One region of the Micromonospora sp. bgisy143 genome, then DNA from elsewhere that is predicted to be linked to it. Evidence: predicted binding sites of a transcription regulator. Region 1 holds the regulator's gene; the other holds the start of a gene.
What was found. Region 1 encodes HrcA, which represses chaperone genes, less so after heat shock. Its sites were predicted from a motif close to GGTTNGCACNCTCNNNNNGAGNGTGCNAACC; they were not measured.
Positions count from the first base shown of each region.

Region 2: the regulator HrcA is predicted to act here: its motif matches at 2,093-2,123, upstream of groL (chaperonin GroEL).

Region 1 is NZ_JBYIRN010000012.1:7,703-13,271, reverse strand. Features, by position in the region: gene AC3EN4_RS15930 (16S rRNA (uracil(1498)-N(3))-methyltransferase) at 53-787, opposite strand; gene dnaJ (molecular chaperone DnaJ) at 789-1,937, opposite strand; gene hrcA (heat-inducible transcriptional repressor HrcA) at 2,011-3,033, opposite strand; gene AC3EN4_RS15915 (DUF4870 domain-containing protein) at 3,247-3,885, shown strand; gene hemW (radical SAM family heme chaperone HemW) at 3,949-5,172, opposite strand; gene AC3EN4_RS15905 (enoyl-CoA hydratase-related protein) at 5,192-5,569, shown strand, end outside.
Region 2 is NZ_JBYIRN010000004.1:11,887-17,455, reverse strand. Features, by position in the region: gene AC3EN4_RS08035 (GNAT family N-acetyltransferase) at 1-176, opposite strand, end outside; gene AC3EN4_RS08030 (cold-shock protein) at 457-660, shown strand; gene AC3EN4_RS08025 (hypothetical protein) at 780-2,045, shown strand; gene groL (chaperonin GroEL) at 2,317-3,939, shown strand; gene AC3EN4_RS08015 (hypothetical protein) at 3,998-4,243, opposite strand; gene AC3EN4_RS08010 (GNAT family N-acetyltransferase) at 4,320-5,255, opposite strand; gene AC3EN4_RS08005 (S8 family serine peptidase) at 5,295-5,569, opposite strand, start outside.

The DNA of each region.
Region 1 (5,569 bases):
CCGGCGGACACGACCCGCCGGACACGGCGGCCCGCCGCGACTGAAGGTCGGACTACCAGCGGCCGAGGCGGGTGGCGAGGACGCTGAGCGCGGCCACGCCGGCCGTTGAGGTCCGCAGCACCTCCGGCCCGAGGCGTACCGGCCGGCCGCCGGCCTCGCGGAAGGCGGTCAGCTCGGCCGGGGCGATGCCACCCTCCGGGCCGACGACGAGGACGATCTCCCCAGCCGACGGCAGGTCGACGCCGGTCAGCGGCTCGTCGGCCTCCTCGTGCAGCACGTATCCGGCGGCGGCGCCGGCGATCCGGCGGGCGACCGTGGCGGTGGACTCGTCGGGCGCGCCGGCCACGACCGGCAACCAGGGCCGACGGGCCTGCTTCGCGGCCTCGCGGGTGGTGGCGACCCACTTTTCCCGGGCGCGTACGCCCCGGTCGCCGCGCCACTGGGTGACCGAGCGCGACGCCGCCCAGGGCACGATCTCGTCCACCCCGACCTCGGTCATCGCCTGCACGGCCAGCTCGCCCCGGTCACCCTTGGCGATGCCCTGCACGGTGACGATCCGGGGTACCGGCGCGTCCGCGTACCCCCGAGAGGTGACGGTGGCCTCCAGGCTGCCCCGGCCGACGGCGGTGACCACGGCGGCGGCCGTGCCGCCCCGGCCGTCGGCGAGCAGCAGCTCCTCACCGACCCGCAGCCGCTGCACGGTGGCCGCGTGGTGCCCCTCGGGGCCGTCGAGCGTCACCGCGTCGCCGGTGGGCAGCGCGTCGACGAGGAACAGCGGCGCCGACACGTCAGGCGTGGCCGTTGAACGCGTCGCGCATCCGGGAGAAGAAGCCGCCCTGCTTGGTCAGCTCGGCGACCTCCTCGCCCCGGGTCTTGGCGAAGTCGCGCAGCATCTTCTCCTGGTCGGGGTCGAGCTTGGTGGGCGTCCGGACGTCCAGGTGCACGTAGAGGTCGCCCCGGCCGGTGCCGCGCAGGTGCGGTACGCCCCGGGCGCGCAGGCGCAGCGTGCTGGCCGGCTGGGTGCCGGCCTTGACGTCGACGGTCTCCTCGCTGTCCAGCGTCTTGATGGTGAGCCGGGTGCCCAGCGCGGCGGCGGTCATCGGCACGGTGACCCTGCAGTGCAGGTCGTCGCCCTTGCGGGAGTAGACGTCGTGCGGACGCTCGTGGATCTCCACGTAGAGGTCACCGGCGGTGCCACCGCCCGGGCCGACCTCACCCTGCTGGGCCAGCCGGATCCGCATGCCGTCCTCGACGCCGGCCGGGATCTTCACGGTCAGCGAGCGGCGGGTGCGTACCCGGCCGTCGCCGGCGCAGGTCGGGCAGGGGTGCGGGATCGTGGTGCCGTAGCCCTGGCAGACGGTGCACGGCCGGGCCGACACCACCTGACCGAGGAAGGTGCGCTGCACGGACTGCACCTCGCCCCGACCGCCGCACGCCTCGCAGGTGGCCAGGTGGGTGCCGGCGGCCGTGCCGGCGCCCGAGCAGGTGGTGCAGAGCACAGCGGTGTCGACGGTGATCGGGGCCTCGACGCCGAACGCCGTCTCGTGCAGGTCCAGTTCGAGGCGCAGGATGGCGTCCGCGCCCGGCCGGGTCCGGGGACGCGGTCCACGGCCGGCGCCGCCGCCGGCGCCACCGAAGAACGCGTCCATGATGTCCTGGAAACCGACGAACGGGCCGGCGCCGCCGGGACCACCCGGGCCGCCCGCGCCCCCGCCGCCCGGGGCGAGCGGGTCACCGCCCAGGTCGACGATCTGCCGCTTCCGGTCGTCCGAGAGGACCTCGTACGCGGCGTTGATGTCCTTGAACTTCTCCTGGGCCTCCGGGTCCGGATTGACGTCCGGGTGGAACTGGCGTGCCAGCTTGCGGTAGGCGCGCTTGATCTCGTCATCGGAGGCTTCCCGGCTGACACCGAGGATGCCGTAGTAGTCCCTGGCCACTGCGTTCCGTGTCCTCATGTTCGTCTCGCGTTGCGCCGACCGGCGGCCGCAGCCGGCCGTCGGCCCTGACTGGTCAGTTCTGGGCCAGCAGCTCGCCCACGTAGCGTGCCACGGCGCGCACCATGGCGATATTGCCGGGGTAGTCCATCCGGGTGGGGCCCAGCACCCCCAGGCCGCCCACGATGGTGGCGCCCGGGCCGTACCCGGTGCTGACCACCGAGGCGGCACGCAGGTTGTCGAATTCGTTCTCGTCGCCGATCAGCACCCGGGTCGTGCTGGGCTCGGTCTCGCCGATGAGCTTGAGGAGCACGACCTCCTCCTCCAACGCCTCCAGGATGGGCCGCAGCGAACCCTGGAAGTCGAGCAGACCGCCCCGGGTCAGGTTGGCGGTGCCGGCCAGGGCGATGCGTTCCTCGTGCCGCTCGACAAGCGTCTCCAGCAGGACGGTGGAGAGCGTGGTCATGGCCGGGCGCAGCGCGACCGGCGCCTCCTCCACCAACGCCTGCACCAGGGGAGGCGTGTCCGACAGGCGCTCGCCCGCCAGCTTCTCGTTGACCAGGCGACGCAGGTCGGTGACGTCGTCGGCGGGCACCGGCCCGGGCAGCTCCACCAGCCGCTGCTCCACCCGGCCGGTGTCGGCGATCATGACGAGCATCAGCCGGGTGGTGGAGATCGGCACCAGCTCCAGGTGGCGCACCGAGGAGCGGGCCAGGCTCGGGTACTGCACGACGGCCACCTGCCGGGTCAACTGGGCGAGCAGCCGTACGGTGCGGTGCACCACGTCGTCGAGGTCGACGGCCCCGACCAGGAAACGCTCGATGGCCCGGCGTTCGGCCGGGCTGAGCGGCTTGACCCGGGACAACCGGTCGACGAAGAGGCGGTAGCCGCGGTCGGTGGGCACCCGGCCGGCGCTGGTGTGCGGCTGCCGGATGTAGCCCTCCTCCTCCAGCACGGCCATGTCGTTGCGAACCGTCGCCGGGGAGACACCGAGCTGGTGCCGCTCGACAAGCGCCTTGCTGCCGACCGGCTCCTGGGTCGAGACGTAGTCCTCGACGATGGCGCGGAGCACGGCGAGCTTGCGGTCGTCCAGACCCATCCTCCGCACCTCCTGTCGCACGTCGGCCGCCGGCCCACCCGGGCCGACGGACCGTCCTGGCACTCGACTGTAACGAGTGCCAGTCTACGTCGGTGGACCCGCCGACGCGATGATCAACGACGGCCCGTGCCACCTCGCGCGGGCCGATCGGCCCGGGCGAGAGGGCGATGTCGCTCTGGTGCGGCGTTGCTCACGGCACCTACCGTGACAACCATGACTGAACCACCTCGCCCTCCCGGCGCGGGAGACCCCGGCAGCTACCCGCCGGAACCGAATCTCCCCGGCTCGTCCTCGTCGGCCGAGCCGCCCACCGCACCACTGTCCGGGGCACCCGGCCCGGGCGGCTATCCCCCGGCCGGTGGCTATCCGCCGCCCACCGGTGACCAACCGCCGTCGGGCGGCTACCCTCCGCCCGGTGGCTACCCCCCGCCGGGCGGTTACCCGCCGGGTGGCACGACTGGCGGGTATCCGACCGGTGGCGCCTTCGGTAGCCCCGGCGGCGGCTACGCCAACAACGAGGACAAGACCTGGGCGCTCGTCGCGCACTTCGGTGGCGCGGCCGGCGCGATCATCAGCGGTGGCGTGCTGGGCTGGATCGCCCCGCTGGTGGCGCTGCTGGCCCGGGGCAGCCAGTCCCCGACCGTCCGGGCGCACGCCGTGTCGGCGCTCAACTTCCAGCTCATCTGGTCGATCGTTGGCCTGGTCGGCTGGGTGCTGTCCTGCGTCCTGATCGGCTTCATCGGCGTCGCGGCGGCCATCATCCTCGGGGCCGTGTGCGGCATCCTGGCCGGTATCAAGGCCAACGAGGGGCAGCTCTACCGCTACCCGCTCTCCGCCAACTTCATCAAGTGATCCGGGCCGGCCGCTCCCCCGGCCGGTCCGGCACACCGCCGCCGGCCGGGCGGGGTGTCCGGCTCAGGGCAGCAGGTCGCGTACGACCGCGTCGGCGAGCAGCCGGCCGCGCAGGGTGAGCACCGCCCGTCCGGCGGCGTACCGCTCGGCGTCCAGCAGGCCGTCGGCGTGGGCCCGCGCGGCACCGGCCCGGCCGGCGTCGTCGAGCACCCCCAGCGGCAGCCCACTGGCGAGCCGCAGCCGGAGCATCACGTCCTCCATGTGCGCCTCGTCCGTGGTGAGCACCTCGCGGGCCAGGCCGGGTGACGCGCCGGCGGCCAGCCGCTGGGCGTACGTCGTGGGGTGCTTCACGTTCCACCAGCGCACCCCGCCGACGTGGCTGTGCGCGCCCGGCCCGAGGCCCCACCAGTCGGCGCCGGTCCAGTAGAGCAGGTTGTGCCGGCACCGGGCATCGTCGGTGCGCGCCCAGTTGGACACCTCGTACCAGGAGAGGCCGGCCGCGTCGAGGGCGGCCTCCGCGGCCAGGTAGCGGTCCGCCGCCACGTCGTCACTGGGGTACGGCACCTCGCCGCGCTTCATCCGGGCGGCGAGCCGGGTGCCGTCCTCCACGATGAGGGCGTACGCGCTGACGTGGTCCACCCCGGCGGCGACGACCTGCTCCAGCGTGCCGGCGAAGTCCTCGGCCCGCTCCCCCGGCGTGCCGTAGATCAGGTCCAGGTTGACGTGGTCGAATCCGGCCTCGCGCGCCTCGGAGGCGGCGGCGGTGGCCCGGCCGGCGCTGTGCGTGCGGTCAAGGATCGCCAGCACCCCCGGGGAGGCGGACTGCATGCCCAGCGAGATCCGGGTGTAGCCGGCCGCCCGCAGCCGCCGCAGCGACTCCGGGGTGACCGACTCGGGGTTGGCCTCGGTGGTCACCTCGACGTCGGCGGCCAGCCCCCAGGTGCGGTCGATGCCGTCGAGGATCCGGGCCAGGTCGTCGGCGGGCAGCAGGGTGGGCGTGCCGCCACCGACGAAGACGGTGTCGACCCGGGGCGGCGGGTTGTCGCCGAGCACCCGGTCGGCGAGCGCCAGCTCGGCCAGCACGGTGTCGGCGTACGCCTCGCGGCTCGCGCCCCCGCCCAGCTCGGCGGCGGTGTACGTGTTGAAGTCGCAGTAGCCGCAGCGACTGGCGCAGAACGGCACGTGGACGTACACGCCGAAGCCGCGTGCGCCGACCGCGGTGGTGGCGGTGGCGGGCAGCGATCCGTCGACGGGGACGGTCTCACCATCTGGAAGGACGCCGGGCATGGCCACTAGTGTGCCCGGCATGACCTCTCCCGACGTGCTCGTGCGGGTCGCCACGGCCCGCGGGGTGACCACCCTCACCCTGGACAGCCCACACAACCGCAACGCGCTCTCCACCGCGCTGATGACCCAACTGCTGGCCGGGCTGGCCGACGCGGTGGCCGACGACCGGGTCCGGGTGATCGTGCTCGACCACACCGGGCCGGTCTTCTGCTCCGGCGCGGACCTGAAGGAGACCGCCGCGGCGTACGCCAGCGGCACCGTGCCCGCCGGCATGCTGGGCGACGTGCTGGCGGCGCTCTGGGAGTGCCCGAAGCCGGTGCTGGCCCGGGTCGCCGGGCCCGCGCGGGCCGGCGGACTGGGCCTGGTCGCCGCCGCCGATCTGGCGGTCTGCGCCGAC
Region 2 (5,569 bases), on a different contig from region 1:
CGGGCGGCGAACTCGTTGTGCGGTCGGGCCGCGGCGTCGGCCAGGGTCTCCAGGAAGGCCAACGGCGCGTCGGCGAGCATCTCCAGGCGCAGCGCCCGCATCCGGGCGGCGTCCTGCGGTCGTACGCGGTGGATCCGCGCCTGCCGCAGGGCCGCGGCGCCCGGGTCGGTGGTCATGTCCGCATGCCTACCACAGCCGGATGCACCCGCGCCCGGTGCGGCCGGAACTCCGCCACCCGCCCCAAACACAACCATCGTCATGAATCCGACGGACCCTCGGATCACCACGAATTATGCCCGATTTGTGGTCGTGCGCTCCCGTCACTCCTCGTGTAGCGTGCGATTTCGATCACCTCTTTCAGCGGTCGCCGTCGATCGCTGTGGCGGTGGTCCACGGGTGTCCGGCCGTGCCGGGCGTTCGGGCAGGCAACGCCGCGCAGAGTGAGGGAAGTGCACCGTGGCACAGGGTTCCGTGAAGTGGTTCAACGCCGAGAAGGGTTACGGCTTCATCGCCGTCGACGGCGGTCAGGACGTGTTCGTCCACTTCTCCGCGATCGAGATGGACGGTTACAAGGCGCTCGACGACGGTCAGCGGGTCGAGTTCGAAATCGCCCAGGGTCAGAAGGGCCCGCAGGCGGAGCACGTCCGCGTCATCGGCTGACCGATCCCCCCGATCTTCTCGCCGGCGGATCCGCCCGATCGGCTGGCGAGTCGGGGCTGCGGCGCGGACGCCGGCCCGGGAAGATCGTGAACCGTTCCAGCCGATGCTGAGGAGGGTTCATGACCGACCAGTCGCCGCCACCCGCCACACCCTCCGGGCCGGGTGAGCCGAGCCGGCCCGACCCCGCGTCGCCCGGCGACGGCTCCGGCGCGTCACCCGTGCCGGGCACCCCGCCCGTCCCGGGCGCTGGCCTGCCCGGTGCGTCACCCGCGCCGGGCACCCCGCCCGTCCCGGGCGCTGGCCTGCCGCACGCGGGCCCGCCGCCGCAGGGCTGGGACCCTGCGCAGGCATGGGGTCAGCCCAGCGGTCCGCCGCCGGGCTGGGATCCCGCCCAGGGAGCGTGGGCTCAGCCCGCCGGTCCGCCACCGCAGGGCTGGGCCTTCCCGCCCACCGGCGGCTACCCGCCGGGGGCCGGTCCCTACGGCGGGCAGCCGTGGTATCCGGGGGCGCCGACCGGCTGGTACCCGCCGGGTTACGGCCTCGACCCGAACGACGCCCTGGTCACGCCGCCCGGCGGCGGCATCGGGGCCTGGTTCGACCGGTTCTGGGGCGCGCTGCGCCGGGGCTGGCGGCAGTTGGTGCCGATCATGTTGCTCACCCAGGTCCTGCCGGCGGCGGTGCTCTCGGTCATCTCCTTCGGCGTGGACCCGTCAGCCGGGTGGGAGGCCCAGGCCGAGACAGACTCGACCGGGCTGCCGGACAACTTCGCCACCGGCCTGTTGACCGTCGTCGTCGTACTGGTCGTCGGCAGCCTGGTGATCGGCCTGGTGCAGGCGCTGGGCTGGGCTGCGGGCAGTTGGGTGATCACCCGGCAGGCGGCCGGTCAGCCCGCCGAACTCGACGCGGCGCTGCGGTACGGGCTGCGCCGGGCGGTCGGCCTGTGGGGCTGGACGCTGCTGGTCAGCCTGCTCGTCGGCATCGGGGTCTGTTTCTGCGTACTGCCCGGCATCTACCTGGCGTTCGCGTTGAGCATGGCCGGCCCGGTCTACCTGTTCGAGCGGGACAATCCGATCGGCCGGTCGTTCCGGATGTTCCACGACCGGCTTGGGCTGCTGCTCGGCCGGGTGGCCCTGGTAGGCGCAGCGGTGATCATCGGGACTGTGGTGTCCAGCATCCTGGAGTCGGTCGGCACCACGGCGTTCGGCGAGGATCCGTTCGCGTCCCCGGGGGCCGCGGTCGGGGTGGTGGTGGTCATCGGCATCGCGGCGGTGCTGGCCCTGCCGGCCCACCTCGCCCAGTTGGTCGGTCTCCTGATCACGTACGCCGAGCAACGCGCTCATGAGGGGCCCGTGAACGGGGCCACACTGGCGGCGGAACTCGGCTGACCGGGCTCATCGTGCTTGCACTCGGCAGGTGAGAGTGCTAAACAAGTCATTGGCACTCGCATACCGTGAGTGCCAATGGTCGGGACGGTGGGGCCTGGTTGTGCCGGTGTGGAGACACCGGGGCAGCACATGGCCGGTCGTCGCGGGCTATCCGGCCCGGCCGAAGGACGTCGTCGTCGCCAGGTGGCGACGTCCCAAGGTGCGTACACCAGGCGGCCCATCCGGGGACACATCTCGGGTGGCCCGTGAGTGTCCAGGAGGACAACGCCGTATGGCCAAGATGATCGCGTTCGACGAAGAGGCGCGCCGCGGCCTCGAGCGGGGCATGAACCAGCTCGCCGACGCCGTAAAGGTGACCCTCGGCCCCAAGGGCCGCAACGTCGTGCTCGAGAAGAAGTGGGGTGCCCCCACCATCACCAACGATGGTGTGAGCATCGCCAAGGAGATCGAGCTCGAGGACCCGTACGAGAAGATCGGCGCCGAGCTGGTCAAGGAGGTCGCCAAGAAGACCGACGACGTCGCCGGTGACGGCACGACGACGGCGACCGTCCTGGCCCAGGCCCTGGTTCGCGAGGGCCTGCGCAACGTGGCCGCCGGTGCCAACCCGATGGCCCTGAAGCGGGGCATCGAGGCCGCGGTCGCGAGCGTCTCGGAGGGGCTGTCCAAGCTCGCCAAGGACGTCGAGACCAAGGAGCAGATCGCCTCCACCGCCTCCATCTCCGCTGGTGACACCAGCGTCGGCGAGATCATCGCCGAGGCGATGGACAAGGTCGGCAAGGAAGGCGTCATCACCGTCGAGGAGAGCAACACCTTCGGGCTGGAGCTGGAGCTCACCGAGGGTATGCGCTTCGACAAGGGCTACATCTCGGCCTACTTCATGACCGACCCGGAGCGTATGGAGGCCGTCTTCGACGACCCGTACCTCCTGATCGTCAACAGCAAGATCTCGTCGGTCAAGGACCTGCTCCCGATCCTGGAGAAGGTCATGCAGTCGGGCAAGCCGCTGCTGATCATCGCCGAGGACATCGAGGGCGAGGCCCTGGCCACCCTGGTCGTCAACAAGGTCCGGGGCACCTTCAAGTCGGTCGCCGTCAAGGCGCCGGGCTTCGGTGACCGCCGCAAGGCCATGCTCGCCGACATCGCCATCCTCACCGGTGGTCAGGTCATCAGCGAGGAGGTCGGCCTCAAGCTCGACGCCGTCGGCGTCGACATGCTGGGCCGCGCCCGCAAGGTCGTGGTGACCAAGGACGAGACCACCATCGTCGACGGTGCCGGTGACGCCGAGCAGATCCAGGGCCGGGTCAACCAGATCCGGGCCGAGATCGACAAGAGCGACTCCGACTACGACCGCGAGAAGCTGCAGGAGCGGCTGGCCAAGCTGGCCGGTGGCGTTGCGGTCATCAAGGTCGGCGCGGCCACCGAGGTCGAGCTGAAGGAGCGCAAGCACCGCATCGAGGACGCCGTTCGCAACGCGAAGGCGGCCGTCGAGGAGGGCATCGTCCCGGGTGGTGGTGTGGCGCTGGTGCAGGCCGGCAAGACCGCCTTCGACAAGCTGGACCTGGTCGGCGACGAGGCGACCGGTGCCAACATCGTCAAGGTCGCGCTGGACGCCCCGCTGCGGCAGATCGCCGTCAACGCCGGCCTCGAGGGCGGCGTCGTGGTGGAGAAGGTCCGTAACCTCGAAGCGGGTCACGGCCTCAACGCCGCCAACGGCGAGTACGTCGACCTGCTGGCCGCGGGCATCATCGACCCGGCCAAGGTGACCCGTTCGGCGCTGCAGAACGCGTCGTCGATCGCCGCGCTGTTCCTCACCACCGAGGCCGTCGTCGCGGACAAGCCGGAGAAGACCCCGGCCGCCCCGGCTGGCCCGGGTGGCGGGGACATGGACTTCTGAGTCCAGTTCCGACACACCGAACGGGGCGGGCCGCTGACGCGGTCCGCCCCGTTCGTCGTCAGGTGGGCAGTGGGCGCTGGTTACGGCGCTTCTGCGCCCGGTCGTACGGCGGCAGCAACTGGATCGGCGCGTCCACCATCTCCTGCGGTTCCTCGGTGGCCGGTCGGCCGTCGGCGCTCATCTCGGCCAGTTGCTCGGCGTCGCCGTAGTCCAGTCGGTCGAACGGCAGTTGGCCGGGCAGCTCGCCGACCGGTTTCCAGGTGATCGGCGGGCCGTCCTCGGTCTGGTCGTCATCCGCGGTCATGGCTGCCTCCTCTACCGAAACGGTAGGGGGCGTCGATGCTCGACGCGGACGAATGGATCAATGTCCCATTTGCCCGCTATTGCGCCCCGAGGTGCCGCCGGTACAGGAAGAAGACCCGCTCGATCCGCGCGCCCGCGCTGCCCGAGTAGAACGGCACCGGCCCCACCCAGCCGATCTCCGCCCGGTCCAGACCCGCCGCCCGCTGGTCCCGCAGGCAGCGCCGAAGCAGTACCCCGCCGATGCCCGAACCCTCGGCGGCCGGGGCGGTGCCCATCGGCCCGAACCAGCTCGGCCGTGACGACCCGTAGGCGGCGAAACCCAGCACCTCGCCGGCCCGCTCCGCCAGGTGGCAGCCGGCCCCCGCGCGGCCCACCGATCCGACCAGCTCACCGTCCCAGGCGCCGCCGAAGGTGGACCGGGCGAACGCGGTCAGCGCCGGCAGGTCCGCGGGCTCGGCCCGCCGTACCGTGATGCCCTGCCCGGCCAGCCGCCGCTCGGCGGCCTCCGTCGACCGCAGCGCCGGCGACCCGTCGTACGACAGGTCCGCCGTCATGTTCCAGGCGGTCCGGTCCTGCCGGTAGCCGAGCGCCAGGGCCGCGCACACCGCCGGCGTGTACCGCACGTCGATGCCCGGCCAGGCGTAGTACGGCGGGTGTCCGGCCAGCAGCACCTCGGTGACGCCCTGCCCGGCGAGCGCCCGCTCGGCCCCGGCGAGCAGCGCACGGCCCACACCCCGGCGGCGCTGCTCCGGCAGTACGGCGACCAGGTCCACGTGCCCGACACCCGGCTCGGTCGGTGACACCGAGCAGAGCACCACCCCGACCAGATCGTCGGCCCGGTACGCCCCCAGCCCGATCACCGTCCGGTCGACCGCGGCCCGGGGCCAGAGGACGTCCACGATGGCGTCCGCCTCGGCGGCGTCCTCCGGCAGGTCGAGTGCCTGCGCGCAGAGCCGCGCCACGGTGGGCGCGAGATCGAGGGCCAGTTCGGTGACGGTGATCTCGGCGTCCATGGTCGCCGACCCTAGATCACCAGTCGTCGTCCGCCCTGCTCACCCCCGGGCGGCGCGGACGGCGGCGTACGCGTCGACCTGGCCGGCGCCGGTGACGTTCGCCGGAGTCCCGCAGGCGTCGCCGGGATTGCGGGAGCGGTACGTCGGTTCGGCCGGCGTGGCGGTGTCCCGCAGGATCTGCCGGGTCCGGGCCAGATCGCCGATCAACGTCGGGTTCGCCGACCACATGAGCGCGACCACTCCCGCCACCTGCGGGGTCGCCATCGACGTGCCGTCCAGCGCCGCGTACCCGCCGCCGGGCATGGCCGACACCA